Regions from separate parts of the Frankia casuarinae genome, predicted to be linked through region 4. Evidence: riboswitches for the same ligand, from Rfam matches in the RefSeq annotation. Region 4 holds a riboswitch; each other region holds the start of a gene.
The links. A riboswitch is a leader RNA that binds a small molecule or an ion and turns the genes downstream of it on or off. The one in region 4 is predicted to bind cyclic di-AMP.
Positions count from the first base shown of each region.

Region 1: another riboswitch for cyclic di-AMP. It lies ahead of FRANCCI3_RS21465 (transglycosylase family protein); the one in region 4 lies ahead of FRANCCI3_RS22095 (transglycosylase family protein).
Region 2: another riboswitch for cyclic di-AMP. It lies ahead of FRANCCI3_RS15020 (peptidoglycan-binding protein); the one in region 4 lies ahead of FRANCCI3_RS22095 (transglycosylase family protein).
Region 3: another riboswitch for cyclic di-AMP. It lies ahead of FRANCCI3_RS01435 (C40 family peptidase); the one in region 4 lies ahead of FRANCCI3_RS22095 (transglycosylase family protein).

Region 1 covers NC_007777.1:5,065,445-5,070,369, forward strand. Annotated here, with positions in the region: gene FRANCCI3_RS21460 (peptide deformylase) at 1-1,492, shown strand, start outside; cyclic di-AMP (ydaO/yuaA leader) riboswitch at 1,990-2,165, shown strand; gene FRANCCI3_RS21465 (transglycosylase family protein) at 2,168-2,548, shown strand; gene rlmB (23S rRNA (guanosine(2251)-2'-O)-methyltransferase RlmB) at 2,754-3,845, opposite strand; gene FRANCCI3_RS21475 (hypothetical protein) at 4,088-4,411, shown strand; gene FRANCCI3_RS21480 (PP2C family protein-serine/threonine phosphatase) at 4,836-4,925, shown strand, end outside.
Region 2 covers NC_007777.1:3,536,827-3,541,751, forward strand. Annotated here, with positions in the region: gene FRANCCI3_RS15010 (asparagine synthase-related protein) at 1-921, opposite strand, end outside; gene FRANCCI3_RS28215 (lasso RiPP family leader peptide-containing protein) at 918-1,028, opposite strand; gene FRANCCI3_RS15015 (AfsR/SARP family transcriptional regulator) at 1,222-2,058, opposite strand; gene FRANCCI3_RS15020 (peptidoglycan-binding protein) at 2,316-3,065, opposite strand; cyclic di-AMP (ydaO/yuaA leader) riboswitch at 3,557-3,755, opposite strand; gene FRANCCI3_RS15030 (alpha/beta hydrolase) at 4,315-4,860, opposite strand.
Region 3 covers NC_007777.1:328,412-333,336, reverse strand. Annotated here, with positions in the region: gene corA (magnesium/cobalt transporter CorA) at 1-726, shown strand, start outside; gene FRANCCI3_RS01440 (hypothetical protein) at 941-1,327, shown strand; cyclic di-AMP (ydaO/yuaA leader) riboswitch at 1,679-1,845, shown strand; gene FRANCCI3_RS01435 (C40 family peptidase) at 1,851-2,957, shown strand; gene FRANCCI3_RS01430 (PHB depolymerase family esterase) at 3,477-4,145, opposite strand; gene FRANCCI3_RS01425 (type 1 glutamine amidotransferase) at 4,261-4,925, opposite strand, start outside.
Region 4 covers NC_007777.1:5,211,948-5,216,872, reverse strand. Annotated here, with positions in the region: gene FRANCCI3_RS22105 (adenylosuccinate synthase) at 1-38, opposite strand, end outside; gene FRANCCI3_RS22100 (DUF3151 domain-containing protein) at 130-564, opposite strand; gene FRANCCI3_RS22095 (transglycosylase family protein) at 650-1,369, opposite strand; cyclic di-AMP (ydaO/yuaA leader) riboswitch at 1,372-1,561, opposite strand; gene FRANCCI3_RS22090 (transglycosylase family protein) at 2,035-2,712, opposite strand; cyclic di-AMP (ydaO/yuaA leader) riboswitch at 2,719-2,953, opposite strand; gene fbaA (class II fructose-bisphosphate aldolase) at 3,859-4,896, opposite strand.

The sequences.
Region 1 (4,925 bases), 150 kb from region 4:
GCTCAGCCAGAGCAGGGTCAGCCGGATCATGCAGGGCGAGGACCACATCGCCCGGCTCTCCCTGATCGAACGCATCACCGACGCGCTGCGCATCCCGGGCAGTTATTTCCACCTGGCCGCACGGCCGTGGGAGGCGGCACGGGACGTGCGCGAGCCGCCCGGGCCGCCAACGGTTCCGGCCGGATCCGGCCCGACGCCGGTAGCCCACGTCGCGACCCCCTCCGTCGACCCGGCCCCGGCCCCCGGCCCCGTCGTCGCCGAGAGCCCGGGCCGGCTCCCCCCCGGACCGGGGGGCCTGGTCGTCGAGGAGGACCGGGCCGAACTCCGCTACGACGACAGCATGTACGTCGCCCACCAGCGAAGACGTCTTCTCAACGCCGGCAGCGAACCGGTAACCCGGTATCTGATGCGGATATCGGTCGACCGGTTCCCGGGAGATCCGGAACGCTCCGCGCGGTTGTACCGATCCGATCCGCTGCGCTGGGAGGACCTCCAGCTCAGCGCGCACTGTGGCGGCGAGCAGATGGCCTGGCAGGTCAAGACCGACTGGGACGCGCTCAAGGAGGTCTGGCTGCTCTTCGAGAACAGCCGAGGACGATTTCCGCTCTATCCCGGCGAATCGGCGTGGATCAACTACAGCTACCAGGTAAGCAGGGAGAAGTGGGGGCCGTGGTTCCAGCGTGCCGTGCGGGTACCGACGAGTTTCCTCTCGGTGCGGCTGGACTTTCCGGCCGAGCTGGATCCCGTGGTCTGGGGCATGGAGACGTCGATGACCGCCGATGCCTTCCCGTTGCGGACCGCAGTCGCCCGCACCGACTCCGGCGACCGGCGGATCTTCACCTGGTCGACCACCGAGCCGCCGCTGCACGCCCGCTACCGGCTGGAATGGAACTTCCGGGCCACCGTGCCGGAACGTGATCCGGCCACGGAGACCGGAACACGTCCCAGCGATCAGATGGCGGCCGTCGGCATCGTGCAGGAGGGTGAGGCGATCCTGCGGCAGCCGGCCCGCCCGTTCGCTCTGCCCAACGAGGCCGAAGACGCGCGCCGGGTCGTCGCCGAACTGTCCTCCGCCCTCGAACGGGTGTCCGCCCTGCACACCTTCGGCAAGGGCCTGGGCATCGCCGCGCCGCAGGTCGGCATCAACCGCGCCGCGGCGATCGTGCGTACCGCGGGCGGCGACACGCTCACGCTGCTCAACCCCAGCGTCATCGAGACCTCCCGAGAGACCGACGAGCAGTACGAGGGCTGCCTGAGCTTCTTCGACGTCCGTGGCCTCGTCCCCCGGCCGCTGGAGCTGCACGTCGAACACACCGATATCGATGGCAACCGGCACATCACCGTCTATCGGCAGGGGCTGGCGCGGCTCGTCGCTCACGAGATCGATCACCTGCACGGTCAGCTCTACACGGATCGGATGCGGGCCGGAACCACACCGATCCCGGTGGAGCAGTACCGGGGTACCGGCTCGGCCTGGTCCTACAACCGCTGACCAACCCGAACGCACCCGCCCCGCGGGCGGCACGTCGGCATGCCGACGTGCCCACGTGCCGACGTGCCGACGGCGCAGCGCCGGGACCGGGTGTCCGACACGGACTGTTAGATCCGACATATGACATGGTTCCCTCGTGCCGTATAGTCCGGAAAGCAGGCGATAGGTGCGGGTCCGCCGGAACGTCGACACAGATTTTTTCGGAACCTGGTTAGAGACTGCCGGCAGCGGGTAGTGGAGGCTCGATCGCCACGCGGCGGAACAGATTCCCCACGCATCGCGTATTGTTTACCGTCAGCGTGACGACCCAGCCACGAACTGGGGATTTTCAGCCCACTGAACAACCTCTAGGATCGGGCGCGCACGCGGGCGCGAAACACCATTAAAAAGATCGGGACAAGTAAGTGGGGTGCACTGTGTGCATCCTCACGTACTCTTGTTTTTCCCGGGTCACTCTCAGCTATGTTCGTTGCCGTGCCGTCACCTGATGGCATGCGTCGGGCGGCACGCCGAATCCTGCCCCCGCTCGACGAGAATCAAACCTTTGGCAGGAGCGGGGGAACCAATTCCGGGCGCCGATAAAAGACGTCCTCGGGGTGAAGCCGCGATGCGCGGCCGGGCATTCCCAGCCCGAACCCGACAGCTCACCTCGCAGGCGTGGGGAAGGGCAACTCAATGTCCAACGCTCGTTCGCTCGCTCGTGGTCTCAACCGCATCAGGCTCGGTTCCCGGGCCTTGATCGCCGCCACCACTCTCGCGGCCTCGATCGGCGGTGGCCTCGCGCTGTCCCAACCGGCCAGCGCGTCGACGAACGCCGACCACTTCCTCTCCAAGGTGATCCCTTGTGAGTCCGGGGGGAACCCCCGCGCGGTCAACTCCATCGGCGCCGGCGGGTTGTTCCAGTTTCTGCCCAGCACCTGGCACGGGGTCGGCGGCAAGGGTCTGCCGCAGCACGCCAGCGTCGCCGAGCAGTGGCAGCGCGCCCGCATCCTGTACGCCCAGCAGGGGACGAGCCCCTGGTACGCCTCGAAGCCGTGCTGGGGTCACAAGATCTGAGCTGCCCGACTTCCCGCGCCAGCCTTCACCGTCCGCGCCCGGCCGGTACTGATCGGCGCGCGGTCAGCAGCCCCGTGTCCCGTCCGGGACACGGGGCTGCGCGCTACGTTTCCCGGTCACGGTTTCCCGGTCACGGCGACGTCGGCCAGCTCAACTTCCGCGGCCCCGCCCGGCGGAGACCCGGCGGACCCACCGATCGGCAGGCTCAGCCGATCCGACGGCGGCGGGCGATCTCGGCCAGCGTGATCCCGGCGGCCACCCCCGCGTTGAGGGACTCCACCGCACCCGCCATGGGGATCCGGACCCTCACGTCGCAGCGCTGCTCGACCAGCCTGGACAACCCGCGTCCCTCGGAACCGATCACCAGGACGAGGGGGTCGGTCGCCATCGTGAGCTCGTCGATGCTCACTTCACTGTCCGCGGCCAGACCGACAACGAACTGGCCGCCCGCCGCGTAGGAGACGAGCGTGCGGGCGAGGTTGGTGGCGCGCGCCACCGGCAGCCGGGCGGCAGCCCCCGCCGAGGTCTTCCAGGCCGCGGCGGTCACGCCGGCGGCCCTACGCTCCGGAACGACGACGCCGTGGGCACCGAAGGCGGCGGCCGAGCGCACCACGGCCCCGAGGTTGCGAGGATCGGTGACCCCGTCCAACGCCACCAGCAGACCCGGAGGGGACGAGCGCGCGCGGGCGAGGAGATCATCCGGATGGGCATACCGGAACGGCGGTACCACGAGGGCGAGACCCTGATGCGGAGCGGTGCCACACATCCGGTCGAGATCCGTGCGGCCGACGTCGGCCACGGCGATCCCGGCCCGCCCGGCGAGCCGGCGGGCGTCGGCGAGCCGCTCGTCGAAGTCCAGCCCGCCGGCGATGAAAAGGGTCGACGACGGTACCCCGGCCCGCAGCGCCTCGACCACCGCGTTGCGCCCGACCACCAGCTCGTCGCCCTCGGTCCGCCGTGGGCGCCCGGCCCCCGCGGAACCCCCCACGGCGCTCGGCCCGGTGGTGGCCGCAGCTGCGACGGCGCGGCCACCATCCCCGCGCCGGCCGGCGGCCGCTCGACCCCGCTCGGCTCCGGCCGAGGCGGAACGGGCCGCCGCAGCCGCCGCCGCACGACGCTGGGCGGGATGGCCGGGGCGCAGCTGCGCGGGCGGAGTGGCCCCACGGCCCTCCAGCGCCTTGCGGCCGTGACCGCCGCTGCCCGTGGAGGCCCCCTTGCGGTGGGAACCGGCCTTGGCGGCCCGACCGCCCTGACCGCCGCGGGCGATCCCGCTGTCCCGGCGAGCGGCGCCGGCCATCAGGACCACCGACCAGTACACGCCCGGGGAATGACCATGTGACCACGGTATACGGCGGACGACACCGGCGTGTCGGGGCGCGCTCGGCGAGAGCTCGGCGGGAACTCGGCGGAGGAGCTCTGCCATGGGCATACCTCGACATGGCCGTTTCCGGGGACCCGGCGCCCTATCCTGAGGGCCGGCAGGCCCACGGCCCGACCTGATGTGGTCCGGCCGCTCCTCACCGGCGTCAGGAGGGTCAGGTGCGCATCGTTCTTCCACCCGCCGCCGGGTGGTCGCGGGCCGAAGACCGCTGGTGCCCCATGGCGAAGGCGGGGAGCCACCTGATCAACATCGACGATCTCGATGCCAGTCTCACCACGCTCGGCGGAGTGGAGGCCTACGGTACCGCGCTCGTCACGGCTGCCGGGCCGCGCGGCACGCCGTCGCGGGCGTTCGGCGGGTGTGCTCCCCGACCTGGCGGTGTCACCGCCGCGGCGGTGACATTCCTGGAGAATGCCCGGCATAGAACGTTGAGCGCCACCTCCCGGCCCGGCGGCCCAGGCGGACCCGGGGAGACGACGTGACGACGCGAGCGGAGGTGCGGGTCATGAGCGGCGGCCGCGTGACCACGCCGATCGGCAGGCCCGGGGTTCCCCGGGATGCGGGGGCCCTGCCACCATCCACCCCCGGCCTTTACGCTCTTTTAGGGTCGCCCGCCGACGATGGCGGGCGCGTCGGATCAGGTCGCCGGCACGGCGATTTACACCCTCGACGTGCCGTGGGGGAAGCTGGGAGAATACATCTCCATGAATGTGTGATGACCAGCTCGACGAGTGCGACCACTTCGGTCGATCATCGGGCGCGCGCCGTCGGTGTCCCGAGACGGCCACGGCGAGCATCGACGACCCGATCGTCAGGGGCAGGAGGCACCCAGCACATGGCTCTGCGCACACCGCCCGCATGCGTTCTCCCGGCTGTTTCCGGCCGCGTCCGATTTCTCCCGGCGGCATGACGGTGGACCTCAACCCGCATGACGACGCCCCCACGGTCGCCTACCAGATCACCGGGAGCGGGCCGTTCGAACTCGACGACGACCTG
Region 2 (4,925 bases), 1.7 Mb from region 4:
CGGCCGGTCGAGCGGTTCGTCGGCGTCGGCGATGCCGTCGTAAACGAGGGGAAGCCCGGCGGCGGGCAGGATCTCGCGCGTGACGCCAGGGAGCGTGGCCGCGGCCCGCGCGGCGTCGTCGTCACCGGGATCGGGGGCGATCCCGGTGAGCGCGACCACGTCGGCGGGGCCGCGCGCGGCCAGGCAGCACACCGAGGTGGAGCTCAGTCCGCCCGACAGATCACAGCTCACTGTCCCGCCGCCGGCGACCCGCGCCGCCACGGCCTCGGCGAGAGCCGCCCGCAGGGTCGGCGCCCCCTCCGTGCGGGACCGCACCGGTGCCGGTCGACGCCACCACCGCAGGACGGTGGCCTTCTCGTCAGGGCCGACGAGAAGGTAGTGATCCGGGGGCAGCGCGTCGATCGACTCCCAGAGCACCAGGTCATCGAGCGGATGGGGCGGTGACGGGTCGAGCAGCGACAAAGCCAGCGCCGTCCGGTTCAGCGGGGCGCCCGTGAGCCGGGCAAGCACGTCGGCGCGGTCGGCGGCGACCAGGTGGCTGCCCAACCGGGCGGTGAAGACCCGCCGGGTTCCCGTCGGGCTGCCCTGGACGCGACGGTGGCTGTCGATTTCGGCGATCACGTGGTAGTCGCCGGCCACGGCGCGCGCGAGGTCGAGAGCGTGCACGTCACGGGCCGAGAGAAGCAGCCGCAGGAGCTGTCGCGCGTTGGTCGCGGCACACCCGATCAGGGCCAGCCGCGAGCGCCCGGCGACGGCACTGACCATGGCATCGTCCGGCCAGTTGCCGACGATCCACGGCCGCCCGGAGGCATACCGCAGCATGCGACGAGCCCCCGGCGGACGCACGACGGGATCACGGTCGGCCAGCACCAGAAACCAGCAGGACGGAATCGGGACCACCGCCACCCCGGCCGCCGTCACGCAAAACGCCGCCAGGAGTAGTCACGCCCCCAGCCCCAGCGGCCGTTCGTCACTGCGGCGAAGCTGCCGGCATCTTCCAGTCGCGGGGGGAGGTAGATAGCCTTCATCGTCTTCTCCTCAGCGGTTTCCGCGCGCCCTCGCCCCGGTGGCGTGCGCCCCGGTGGTGATACACGGCGGCGCCGCGCGCGTGGCCCGGGCGCCGGCCGGCTGGTCCAGCCCGTATGGTTGAAATTCCCCCGCCGGGTTCACTGGCGGTTCAGCTGACTTCCGGCGCACGACTCGGCCGGCACGGCCGTGGCATCAGGTGACCCACGAGTCCGGATTCAGTACATGCTGATGGGCACGCCGCAGTTCGACACCGGGCTCGATCCCGAGTTCGGTCACCAGCCGCCGGTAGACCGTCTGGTACTCGGCCAGTGCCTCGGCCCGCCGGCCGGTGTGTTCCAACGCAAGGATCAGCTGGGCCCAGAGACGTTCCCGGGTCGGATGTTCGACCGTGAGCGCCCGCAGGGTCGGCAGCACCCGGTCGTACTCGCCGAGGGCCAGGCGGGCGTCGATCAGGTCCTCGCACACCGCCCAGCGAGCCTCCTCCAGCCGGAGGACCTCCGCGCCCGCGATCTCCGCCGGGAGCTCGTCGAAGGCGTCCCCCCGCCACAGCGCGAGGGCGCCTTCGAAAAACCCGGCGGCGCGTTCCGGCGAGCCGGCGCGCACGGCGGCGCGGCCCTGCTCGGCGGCCGATTCGAACCGCTTAGCGTCGATCTCACCGGACGCGACGACCAGGCGGTACTCCCCCGGCCGGCTCTCGATGCGCCCGGGGCCGTTCCCCCCGGCTCCGGACGTGTCCAGGGGCGGCCGGAGGGTGTGCCGCAGCTCCGAGAGATAAGTCTTGATGTTGCCCCCGGCGGAGCGCGGCGGGGCATCCTGCCAGAGCGCGAGCCGCATCCCGTCCACACTCACCCACTGGCCGGCGTGCAGCAGCAGGGTCAGCAGCAGTATGCGCTTCTTGCGCTGGTCGATGCGGACCTGCTCGCCCGAGGATCGCCGCACCTCCAGCGGCCCCAGGACCGCGAACAGGAGACCGGCCCCGGTCACGGAGGATGCGTTCGGACTCGCCTCAGGTAGGTAGTCGTCGAGCATCGTGGCTCTCATCGATCGGGCCCCCGTTTCGGTTTTCCCGTGCGGGCCGGCTGGTCCCGTGCGGGCCGGCTGGTCCCGCCCGGGCCGATGCCGTCTCCCGACCCGGTGCTCCCGGCCGGGTGCTGGCCCGGTGGCTGAATACCCCCACCTCACCCCGGGTAGTCATCCGGTGCGTGCGGATATCGAGCAGCGCCCTCGGGCGGGTCGGGAACACCGGCCGGCGGCAGCGGAGCCCGGTCGGCGGGCCTCGATCAGAGTCAGATCCCGAGCTTCGCCCGCGTCTGCGGTCCGACGATCCCGTCAACCACCAGACCGTGCTTCAGCTGGAAGTCCTTGACCATGTGGTTGGTCTGGTACCCGAACTTCCCATCCACGCTGATCGGGTAGCCAAGGCTGGCGAGCCTCTTCTGGATCTGGTGGACGTCGAGGCGGAACCCGAGGCCGACGGCCAGCGACGGGTAGCGGGCCGCGGGTGCCACCACGGCCGCACGCACCGGGGCAGCCAGCGAGGAGTAGGAGATGTTCGTGAACCGCACGCCGCGCGAGACGGCCGCCGCCGCCGCCTGTCCCCGGGCCAGGTAGCGGTAGTGCAGGCCGTTGGTGTAGGCGCTCCAGGCGGTGATGCCCTGGCCTTCACAGACCTTCTTCGCCGCCCAGGCGTTGACGGCCGGGTCGTAGAGGTTGCGGTTACCCACCCAGCCGGCGTGGGCCCGCATGTTGATCTGCCACAGGCCGCGCGAGTCCTCGCCGTAGGTGGCGTGGGCGTAGGGGTTGCCGCCGGACTCCGCAAGAGCCACCGCGACCCAGGTGGCCAGCGGAACGCCGCGGCAGCCGGGCAGTCCCGCGTTCGCGGCCGCGCTGGCGATCGTCACATCGGGGACCGTGGTGGCGGCCCTGGCCGGGCTCGCGGTGGCGAACATGCCGGCGCCGGCGCCGATCACACCGACGGCGGCGACAACGGCGCCCCGGGTCCGGGTGGAACGTTTCCGATGCTTTCCCTTGGCCATTTCTTTGACATCTCATTTCGGTGTCGTCGAACACAGACGGGTGATCGAGGGGAGGGATGCCGCTCGAAGGAGGGCGAGCGGAGACGACCGCGCTGGAGAAGGGCAGCACCCAGTGCCGGTCTGCCGGTGCGCCGAGAGGCCGTCCGGGGACGACCGGGGACGACCGATCGACGCGCCCTGGGGATCCCGGGGTCGATGGGCTGAACAGCACGGCAGGCGGCCGTGGTCATTCCGTTCCAGGCCTGGCGGGCCCGGTGGACGGCAGGGGTCAGCCGACCACAGACGACGAGGCCGGGTGGCTTTCAGCCGAGCTGGTGGTATGGCGCGTCAGCGCGATCGGCCGGTACGGGCACCGACCGGATGGCACGTTCTCGCGAAGACGTCAGGGCGAGAACGGCGCCCCGTATGGCGGGGACGCACCGCGGGTCGCGCCGAACGGCGTCACGGTCCAGAAGACCGGAGCCGAGCGTTCCTGAAACACAGGCAACGTCGAGTCCTTCCCGTACGCCTGCGAGGTTAGCTGTCGGGTTCGGGCCGGGAAGCCCGGCCGTTTCCGCGGCGTGCGCGTAACGGCTTAACCCCAAGGGTGGCCCGCAACGAGCCACCCGGAGGAACGTGGTTCCCCCGCTTCTGCCCAAGATCTCTCGGAGGGAGCTGCGGACCGTGGACAGAACTCGGCGTCGGCCCGGAGCTGTTGATACCCCGCAACCGTAGCGAACTACAGACCGTAGTGACAAGTACGAGTTGTGCCGAATCTGGGCGCATGTTGGTCACGATGCGTGCATAACGCTGCGATGCCGCAACTCTCGGACATCAATAGCAGCTACCGGTAGCGACGCAGATCACCCGTCACGACCGGATCTTGGCGATATGGCCGGTCTGTCGAGACGGGGACCGGTGGCCACGAGGTCCGGTAGTCACCGGGACCGCCCGGCCGTCCGGCAACCCAACCCCGGCAACCACGGCAACCACGGCAACCACGGCAACCACGGCAAGCGGGAAGCCTGGCCCGGGGGTCGGGTGGCGTGCGGACGGGTACGCAAACGCGAACGGCGCAGGCTTCGAGCCTGCGGCTCGAAGCCTGCGCCGTTGGAAAACGGACGATGCGGTACGGGACGGACGACTGACCCGCGGATTCGCGTGATTCGCGCCGGCACCCGCCGAGGAAACACCTGCTGAGCGGTTGGGCCTCCCGCGAAGGCACACCCCGATCGGACCGGCACGCGGGCGCGCCCGGCACCGGGCGAGATCAGTCGACCGACCGGTCCCGCTGCCGTTGCCGTGGGGCCAGCCGCGGGACACGGAGGTTCTCGAGGAACAGCAGGATGTGCGCGCCGACCGCACGCCGGCCGGGGCCGGCGAGCACGCCATGCCCCCCGGGCAGCGACGCCAGCCGGGCCCGGCGCGCGGTCCGCGTCATCATGCGCGCCAGCGCAAGCGGGCTGACCTCGTCGCGCTCGGCATGGAGCAACAGGATCGGCAGGTCGGGAAGCGACCGTGGGATCGGTTGTCCCGGATCCTCGCCCGCGATCTTCCGGTACACCAGCGGCAGGTCGAGCAACACGAGGGCATCCGGCCGGACCGCTGGCGAACCGGCGCCGACCAACGCCCGCAGGGCCCCGCTGTCCGAACCCAGCAGGACGAACGGACCATCGGGGGCACGCGCCTCACCAAGGGCGAGGACGGTGTCTCTCCCATGGTCGAGAAACGTCACCTGATAGCCGTCGAGCGCGAGCCGGAAAGCTAGGCCCTCGAAATGTTCGGCGGATTCTCCACGACCGGGAAGAAGGACCACACTGGCTCTTCTCGAGTGGGTGGGATCACCACTGGGCCAGTAACGGGTTCCCGGCCCCCCCACAT
Region 3 (4,925 bases), 550 kb from region 4:
GTGGAGCACACCCAGGTAACGGGCACCTCCGAGGTAGTCACCACCGGCGAAATCATGATCTTCCTCGGCGAGGACTTCGTCGTGACCGTGCGGCACGGCAGGCACGGGGAGATGACGAAGCTGCGCGGCCGGCTGGAGGCCAACCCGGAGATGCTCCGGCACGGCCCGACGGCCGTGCTGCACGCCATCTGCGACAGCATTGTGGACGACTACGTCCGCACCGTGGAAAGCATCCAGGCCGACGTCGACCAGATCGAGACGGGCGTCTTCCATCGGGATCAGAAGCCGTCGACGGAAAGCGCCTACCAGATGAAACGCGAGCTTCTGGAGCTCAAGCACGCGGTGCTGCCGCTCGCGGGCCCGTTGCGTACCCTCACCATGGACGCCCCCACGATGGTCGACGTGGCGATGCGCCGTTACTTCCGGGACGTCGCCGACCACCTCGAGCAGGTCAGCGAGCGAATAGCTCACTTCGACGAGCTGCTTTCCTCCGTGCTCCAGGCGACGCTGACGCAGGTGACGATCGCGCAGAACGAGGACATGCGACGGATCAGTGCCTGGGTGGCGATCGGCGCCGTCCCGACCGCCGTCGCCGGGATCTACGGCATGAACTTCGACCACATGCCGGAGCTTCGTCAGACGTGGGGCTACCCGGCCGTCCTGGCCGTCATTACGACGATCTGTCTGTTTCTCTACCGTGCGTTCAAGCGCAACGGCTGGCTCTGACACCGACCTGCATGCTATGCGCGCATAGACCACGACAATGACGGCAGATCCATAGTCCCTTTTTACTATAAGTTGGCTGACGCGACGTATCCGTACGATGGGTTACCCCTGGCCCGCCACGTCGGTTACCGTTACCAACCGTGTCGGAGCAACCGGGTCTCGCGCCAGCCGCTCGGCGCGGTCCCCGCCGACCCCCCACCCCTCGGGGGACTCCATGACCTCGCCTGACCCCAAGAGTCGTAAAACGGCCATCCTGCCCGATCGGGGCGATCTCATCGCGGAGCTCGCCGGCCGGCTGGAGGCCCTCGACGCGCTCCTCAACCGGCTGGAGGATGCCGAGCGGCAGGCCGCCGACGCCAGCGAGCATCTCATCCGGACCCGCCGGTGGCAGGAGGACACGGTCCGGACCATCCAGGAGGAGCGGGCTCGGATGCGCCAGCGCCAGCACGCCCTCGACGAGCTCGCCGACCACGCCCGCGCCGCGGTCGAGGCGCTGGCGCACCACCGCTCGCTGCCCCGTGAGGTCCACGAGCTCGCGGTCGAGCTCCAAGTGCTCGATGCGGCGGGATTCCTCACCCGCCGCGGCTCCCGGTCCCGCTGAGGGGGGTGCACACCCGGCCTCACCCGTCGACTACTTTAAGTAGTCAAAATCGCCCACGGGCCGCGGGAGGGCTACCCGCCCGCCCGCCTCTCACCCGGACCGGCCGCCGCCGCGGACCCCACACGCAACGAAAAACCAGCAGGACAAACGGGGCGCGAAGGGCCTTAGGGCCGCCCGGTCAGCCCGGCCGACCGCGCGGGCCGCCGACGCCGCGCGACGGGAACTTCAACGCGCACTCGCTGTAGTTGGGAAGGACTAGTGTTTACCCACCCCATCCAAGTGGACTAGTCTCACGCCGACGTCACGACAACACCGGGCCGAACGCCGAGTCCTGCCCCCGGCCCCGGTGTCCCCTCCGAGTCGTCATCAGGGGCAGGAGCGGGGGACCCACCTCCACCGGCCGGCGCCGATCCGCGGTGTCGACCTAGGGGTGAAGCTCGACGCGTGAAGGTCACGCGAGAGCCGGGCAGCCCAGCCCGAACCCGACAGCTCACTTCGCAGGCGCACGGGAAGGAATACACCGTTGTCCGCGCAAAGCGTGCAGCTCGACGAAGAAACGCGAGGCGCCGGTCGCGGCCGTCACCGCGCACCCTCCGCGCCCCCGGCCGCCCGCAGCCGGGCCCGGGCCCGCGCCTTCGCCGCCGTGACCACCGGGACCGTCGCGGTCTCCGGAGTGGCTCTCGCCGGCTGCGCCACCGACATCAACGCCGACGCCGCGAAGGACGAGCAGCCGAACACCGCTCCGATCACCCTCGCCGCGCAGATCGGCTCCCAGGCCGCCCTGGGGGGCAGCATCGCCGCCGCGGCGGTCAGCACCCACGGCTCCACCTCCCTGCTCGGCTCGACGGGCGGTGTCGACGCCCCGCCCCTGGCCGGCAAGGTTCAGGTCGGTCTCCGGGTGACCAACCCCGACGTGAGCGTCAGCGCGGACCAGCCGATCGACATCGGCTTCTCGCTCTACAACGAGCAGACCCACGAACCGCTGGCGAACCAGCTGGTCAAGGTGCAGGTGAAGCTCCCCACCGGGTGGGCCACCTTCAAGCACCTTTACACCAACGCCCAGGGCTACGCCTCCTACACGGCCCGGGTGCTCACCACCACGAATGTCACCGCGGTCTTCGACGGCACGGACGCCCTGCAGTCCGCCCGCTCGGCGAACGACGCCACCCTGCGCGTACGGCCGGCGCCCACCCCCCGGCTCGTCCGCAACGCCGCCTGGTCGGATCTCCTCACGACAGGGGACGCCGCGGACCAGGCGTCGGTTCCGGTCCCGTCGAGCTCCCTCGGGGAGAAGGCCGTCTACCTGGCCTCCCTGCAGGCCGGCAAGCCCTACGTCTACGGTGCGGAGGGCCCGAGCTCGTTCGACTGCTCCGGCCTCATCCAGTACATCTTCAAGCAGCTCGGCAGGAGCGTGCCGCGGACGACCGACGCCCAGTTCGCCGCCGCCACCCGGGTGTCGCAGTACAACAAACAGCCCGGCGACCTGATCTTCTTCGGGACACCCGGGAACATTTACCACGTCGGCATCTACGCGGGCGACGGCATGATGTGGGCGGCGCCGCACACCGGCGACGTCGTGTCGCTCAAGAAGATCTATACCACCTCCTACTACGTCGGTCGGATCCTCTAGCGGCCGGTCGGAGCCGGCGCACCGCCCTCATGCCGACGCAACGGCTCACCCGGCTCCGGTGGATCGCCTTCGCGGCTGGGGCGCGGACCACACGAGCCCTGCCAGTCCACGAGCGGCCGGCTACCGAGCCCCTCTCCAGGCGCCGACCCGAAGCCGTGGAAGCCGGACCCGGGACTCCCACCCACCGGCGAAGCCGCGGACAGACCAGCAAGCGGGCCCTGTCACCGCCCGACAACCCGCCTATGTGGTTCCTTTCCAGCTCTCCGGACGGGCCCTCCTTCCGGTGGGACGGACGTCAGATCTCCCCCCCATCTGACGTCCGTCCGGCCGGAAGGCCCCCGATTCCGCCGGCCTTCCCTCGGATTCCCCCCCCATCCGCACGGGAAGGCCGGCGGGCCTCGGGCCCCGGCCGACCAGGTCCGCCGATGCCGCTACCCCCCTCCCGGCGGCATCGGCGGACTTCAGCCCTCGGTCTCTGCCCGGTGCGGAAACCGCCCGGCCCGCTCGCGGGCGCCGCGGTCAGGCCCCCAGCCGGTGACCAGACGAGAACTTCCACAGGGTCTCGCTGACCTTCCGGTCCCAGGAGGCCTCCGGGGCCCGGCCCTCCGGGACACGGTCCTGGCAGGTCGGCCCGGGCTCCGGGTCGAACTGCCCGACGACGCCGACCGCGGCGAACTCCGGCTTACCCGGGGCGCAGGCGGCGGTCAGGGCCAGCCGGGCACCCTCGCCGATCCCCCACACGTAGACCCGGTTCGGATCCACCTTGGTCCGTTTCGTGGAGACGAAGCGGACCACGTCGCGCAGATAGCGCACGTCGGCCCCCTCGGGTCCGTCGATCCGCCACGTGCCGCCCACGGCTTCCGGGAAGGCCACCGCGAAGTCGCGGGAGTTCGCGAGCTTGCCGGCGTCACTCTGCCGGTCAAGTGACTTCGCGTCCGCGTTGTCGTCGTGCAGGATCAACACCAGCGGAAGCGGGTTGGCGGGATCGGACGGGGCCTGGACGAGCAGCTCGCGGCCCGCCGACGCGTAGTCGCCGGGCAGGCTGACCCGCTGGGTCTTCGGGCGGTCACGGGTCCCGAGGTAGCCCCAGACGACCACGATCACGACACCGACGATGAGCACGGTTCTCTTGTTTTTGCCCCACCATCCGGCGAGGGGATTCGACACCACGGTCCAACCGAACCACACCGCTGGCCGGGAAACGCCGCAAACCTGGCAGCAGATGACGACAAGACCGGGGTCAGACCGGGGCCTGTCCGCCTTGTCCCCCCACTTGTCCCCCCAAAAAAAGCCAGGGGACGCGTCAGGTGACGGCCAACGCGCGGCGCCGGGCCTGGCGCAGCACCTCCACCTCGCGGGGCGCGTCCAACGGCGGCAGCGGACCATGGACCCAGCTCAGCAGGAGATCGGCGAGGGCGGGATTCTGCGCGAGCACCGGCCCGTGCAGGTAGGTGCCGATGACCCGGCCATCCACGATGCCGTCCGTTCCGCCGTCACCGTCACCGATCCCGAGCCGGACCGTACCGAGCGGGATGCCGCTCGCGCCGGGCAACCGCCTCGTCCGCCCGGCGTGATTCTCATACCCGTACAGGGTGGGCAGGCCGAGCCGTGCGTCCGGTTCCACCACGATGTCCCCGACCGCACGCGCCGGCGGCGCGTCCGACGGGCCGAAGGAGCGACGGGTCTCCACGTCGACGAGATTCAGCCCCTCGTGGATCTCCCCACCGGATGGGAAGGTCGCGCCGATCACCTGGTAGCCGGCGCACACGGCGAGCACCGCCGCTCCCGAGCTCACCGCTCGCCGGATCGCCCGGTTCTGCCGGATGCCGTCCGCGGCGAGGACCTGCGGTGCGTCCTCGCCGCCGCCGAGCAGGTAGATATCACAGCTCTCGGGCACCGCCGACCCCGCGGGAACGTTCACCACCTCGACCGGCAAACCACGCCAGCGCAGGCGCTGGGACAGCACGA
Region 4 (4,925 bases):
TCGCCCCACTGGGCACCGATGAGGACAAGAGCAGGCACCGGGCGAGGTTACTAGGGATGGCGGGGTCGTGGGGCCGGCTGCGGCATCCTCGCTGGTCTCCACCACCGACGCGGCCTGATGAACTCACTGTCAGGTGAAGCCGAGCTCACTGGCAGCGACGGAATCGCTGTCGGCCAGGAACGTCCGGCAGCGGGTGGCCTCCTCGGCCTCCCCGATGGCCGCGGCCGCCCGACCGAGAGCGGCGAGCGAACGCAGGAACCCGCGGTTGGGTTCGTGTGACCAGGGGATCGGCCCGTTGCCCTTCCAGCCCGAGCGGCGCAGGGCGTCGAGGCCGCGGTGATAGCCCGTGCGGGCGTAGGCATAGGCCTCGACGGGTCGTCCGCCGGTGAGCGCGAGCTCGGCGAGCGCGGCCCAAGGCACGCTGAACGCGGGCAGCCGGGCGGCGACGGCATCCGGCGGATCACCGGCGACCAGCGCATCGGTCGCGGCCGCGTCGGAGGGCAGGAGCGTCGGCGGCGGACCGGAGAGCAGGTTGGGCTTTCCCGAGGTGGACGGCGTCGTCATGAGTGCATCCTGCCCGACGACCGGCCGCACACGTCATGGAGGTCACCCCGGACGCGCTTGCCCTGCGCGCACGGTGACCGGTCGGTCAGGCCCTGACGCTGACGTTCCACAGATTCTGGCCGACGACCCCGGGTTGACCGTCGCTCACCCGGGTGAGGTACGAGTACAGCGCGGCGATGCCCTGCGACTGCGGTCCGAACTTGCCGTCGACGGTGAGTACGAAGCCCTTCTGACGCATCCTGTCCTGCCAGACGAAGGCGTCCGGGCGAACGTCGTCGCTGAGGGACGCGTCGAGGACCGTGCCCCTGAACGAGCCGTCCCCCATCTCCCGGCGGGCCCGGTCCAGCGTCATGGGGGGTTCCACCGGGGTGATGGCCTGCTGGATGACGTCACCGGAGCCGCCCGGGACACTGGCCGGGCCGTTGTTGGTCAGGCCCATCTTGACCGAGCAGGACGGCCATGGCTGCCAGCCCCGCTGGTTGTAGAGCTTCGCGGCCGCCTCGTCCTGCGTGGCGGGCGATGCCTGGTACGGGCGGCCGGAGTACCCGAGCCCGTGCCAGGTCTGGTCGTCGAACTGGTAGGCACCGGAGAAGCCGTTGCCGGTGTTGACCGCGTAGTTGCCGCCGGACTCGCATTGGCGGAGCTTGGCGAAGTCGTCGGAGGTGGCCGCGCCCGCCGGAGCCGCGGTGACCGCGAGGCCGCTGCCGACGATGGCCGTGACCGCGCCGGTGGTGCGCAGGATGCGACCGGCGGGCGATGGGGCCTGCGGTGCTCGATGTCTGCCGCCACGACGCCCAGAGGGCATGTCAGTCCAATCCCGTCGCCTGCGGGGTGAGCTGTCGGGTGCGGGCTGGGATGGCCCGGCCGGAGGATCCGACCCCGGGTGGGAACCGCTCTCCACCATGGGCCGGGACGCACCGGCTTTACCCCAAGGACGCCGCTTGCGGCGCCCGAAATGTGGGTCCCCCACTCCTGCCCGCTGCGGTCGATGTTCGTTCCGGCCGCTCGTACGGGGGCAGGACTCGGCGTCCGTCCGGGCGGCCTCGCCGACGAGGCGAGTGAGCGGCACTCTAGCGAGAACCGCTCATGGAGCGCAAACCGGGGTGGTCCGGAGTAACCAGTGAGGATCGCGCGAATCGTGCCACTTCCATACAGGTTCCGCAGGTGGCTCGCTGGTCCTGCTGTTCCTCGTCGGCCTTGCCGAAGATCGGCTCTGCCGAAGATCGGCCCTGCCGGAGGCCGGTCAGGGTGCGGTCCTGGTGATGCTGGTGGTGGGTTGTACGGGCCGGCCCGTACGGGCCGTCAACCGGAGATCGTCCGGAGACAGGTCGGGCCAGCCCGTCGTCGAGGTGAGATCCCCTGACCGGTGTCGCCGGGGTGGGATGTCCGGTTCCCGCGGCGGTCGTCCCTCCGCCACGGGGGCGGAGCGAATGGATCAGCTGATGGAGCTGATGGGGCTGATGGGGAGGATCAGCGGAAGGTGGCCCGCCAGGTCGCCGGGCCGACGATGCCGTCGACGGCGAGTCCCTTGGCGGCCTGCAGGGCGCGGGCGACTGCGGCGGAGCGTGGTCCGTAGCGGCCGTCGATCGTGATCGGATAGCCCAGATGGTTGACGCGGGCCTGCCAGGCCCGCACGTCGTCACGTACCTGCCTGGCCAGTGCGGTCGTCAGGTTACGGGTGAATACGGGGGTGCTCATGGAGATGGGGCTGACCGTCAGCTCGCGGCGTTCCGTCGTGCGCGAGGCCTGGCCCGAGGAGCTCGACGAGCCGCCCGCGAGCTGGTCGGCGCCCATCCCGCGGCCACAGGCCGGCCACTGGCCGAAGCCGGACCGTCGGGCGAGCTTGAGCGCGGCCTCGTCCTGGACGGCCGGGGAAGCCTGGTGCGGCAGACCGCCGTAGCCGAGGCTGTGCCAAGTGCTGGCGGAGAACTGGTAAGCGCCGTAGTACGCGTTGCCGGTGTTGGTCGTGTAGTCACCGCCGGACTCGCACTGCCGCAGGCCCGTCCAGGTGGTGGCCGCATCGGCCGGCTGGCTGAGCGCGAAGGTGCCGCCCACCGCCGCCGCGAGTACTGGTGCGACCACGAGGGCCCGGGCCCGGCTGCGGGTACCGGCGCGGCATTGTCGGCCACTGATACGTGCGTCGGACATGTCTTGTGGTCCTTCCCCACGCCTGCGAGGTGAGCTGTCGGATTCGGGCTGGGAACTGCCCGGCCGTGCCAGGGATCCCTGGAGACGGAAGCCGCACCGGAAATACCTTTCCGGGTGGTCGTCGCACATGGCTTCACCCCGAGAGCATCGAATCCTTTCGATACTCGGAGATGGGTCCCCCGTTCCTGCCGCCCGGTTCGAGAAATCGTCGGCCAGGGGCAGGATTCGGCGTGCCGCCCGACGAATGCCCGACGTTGTTGCCGGGCACGGCGAAAACCATAACCACGCCGCCCGGCGAGTCGCCAAGCATTGAATAGGGTGCGTGAAAAAGAGCACACTCGGCGCGCCTGCTTGAGTAGGAACTGGCGGCCTGGTATCGCGCGTGCGCGCCCGCTCATCAACCTGGCGGTACGGCGTGCGGAGGCATTTGTGCTCGGCCGATCACCCTGTTTGCCGATGGTCGACGATGAGCGGAGAGTCCCACATCAGGCCAGATGCGTGACATGTCGACAAAGGCGTGACGGCCCTGCTACGAGATCGACGCGAGTGATCGGCCTGATACTACGCTTCGTCCATTGAAGCCTGTTTTTGTGAGAAAAACAACGGAAATCGGGCGGTAACTTGCGGCGTTGTGATTTTTGCACACGGCGGATTCAATCGGACACCGACTGTGAAAAGCGCCCGTCGGATCACCACAGTGGGCGAAGGGGTTCCCTGGGGGTGGGGCGGTAGGTGAACGGTTACCGAAGGTCCGGTGCGTGTCCGCTCATTTGGCCGAAACCTGCTGGTTGCCGGCGGGGGCGGCGTTACGCGAGGAGCGGGATGCCGCGCCCGCTAAACAGTGGTCCCCCAGCCGTCGGAGCGACCGGGGGACCGCGCGGGCCGGCATAGTACGGGAAATCGGCGGGTCGTGCATCGGACCGGGGCGGGTCGGATGTCCGCCGCGTGCCGGTCGTTCCGTCCGCCGGAAATGATGGAGAGGGTCGGACCGAGGGGTCCGGAGAATGTCCTCGGACGAGCGGCGGCGGTTGCTCGGTTGCCCGTTCGCGGCCGGCGGCTATCTGTCCGCTTGTCCGCCGGCCGGCGGACAAGCGGCCGGTATCCGACGAACCGATCCCGCCAGCCGGCGTGCGCTCCTGGGCCCGACTATGCCCGCCCGAGGCTGGTGCCGGCGGAACGGAGGTCCTCACACGCCTGGGCGACGCGGGCCGCCATGCTGCTCTCCGCGAGCTTTCCGTAGGTACGCGGGTCGTACGCCTTCTTCACGCCGACCTCACCGTCCACCTTGAGAACGCCGTCATAGTTTTTGAACACGTGGTCCACGATGGGGCGGGTGAATGCGTACTGGGTGTCCGTGTCCACGTTCATCTTGACCACCCCGTAGTCGAGGGTCTCGCGGATTTCGGTGAGAGCCGACCCGCTACCGCCGTGAAAGACGAGGTTGAACGGCTTCGCGCCGGCTGGCAGCCCGAGCTTCCTGGCGACGTACTCCTGTCCTTCGTGCAGAATCGTCGGGCGTAGCTTGACGTTTCCGGGCTTGTACACACCGTGCACGTTGCCGAAGGTGGCGGCGAGCAGGTAGCGCCCCTTCGCGCCGGTGCCGAGCACCTCGGCCGTCCGCCACATGTCCTCCGGCGTCGTGTAGAGCTTCTCGTCGATCGCGCCGACGACGCCGTCCTCCTCGCCGCCGACGACCCCGATCTCGACCTCGAGAACGATCTTCGCGGCGGCGGCGTCCGCGAGTAGTTCTTCGGCGATCTTGAGGTTCTCCTCGAGGGGGACCGCCGAGCCGTCCCACATGTGCGACTGGAAGAGCGGCTCGCGTCCCTGGGCCACCCGATTCTTCGAGATCGCGATCAAGGGGCGGATGTAGGTGTCAAGCTTGTCGGCCGGGCAGTGGTCGGTGTGCAGGGCGATGTTGACCGGATACGCCTTCGCGACGTGGTGGGCGAACTCGGCCAGTGCCTCCGCGCCGAGGACCATGTTCTTCACCGTCGAGCCGGACAGGTACTCGGCACCGCCGGTGGACACCTGCACGATGCCGTCACTGCCGGCTTCGGTGAAGCCCCGCAGCGCGGCGTTCAGGGACTGCGACGAGGTCACGTTGATCGCGGGGTAGGCGAAGGACTGGGCCTTCGCCCGGTCGAGCATCTCGGCATATACGTCTGGCGTGGCGATGGGCATCGGTGGGGCTCCTTACGAACCTGTAGGGG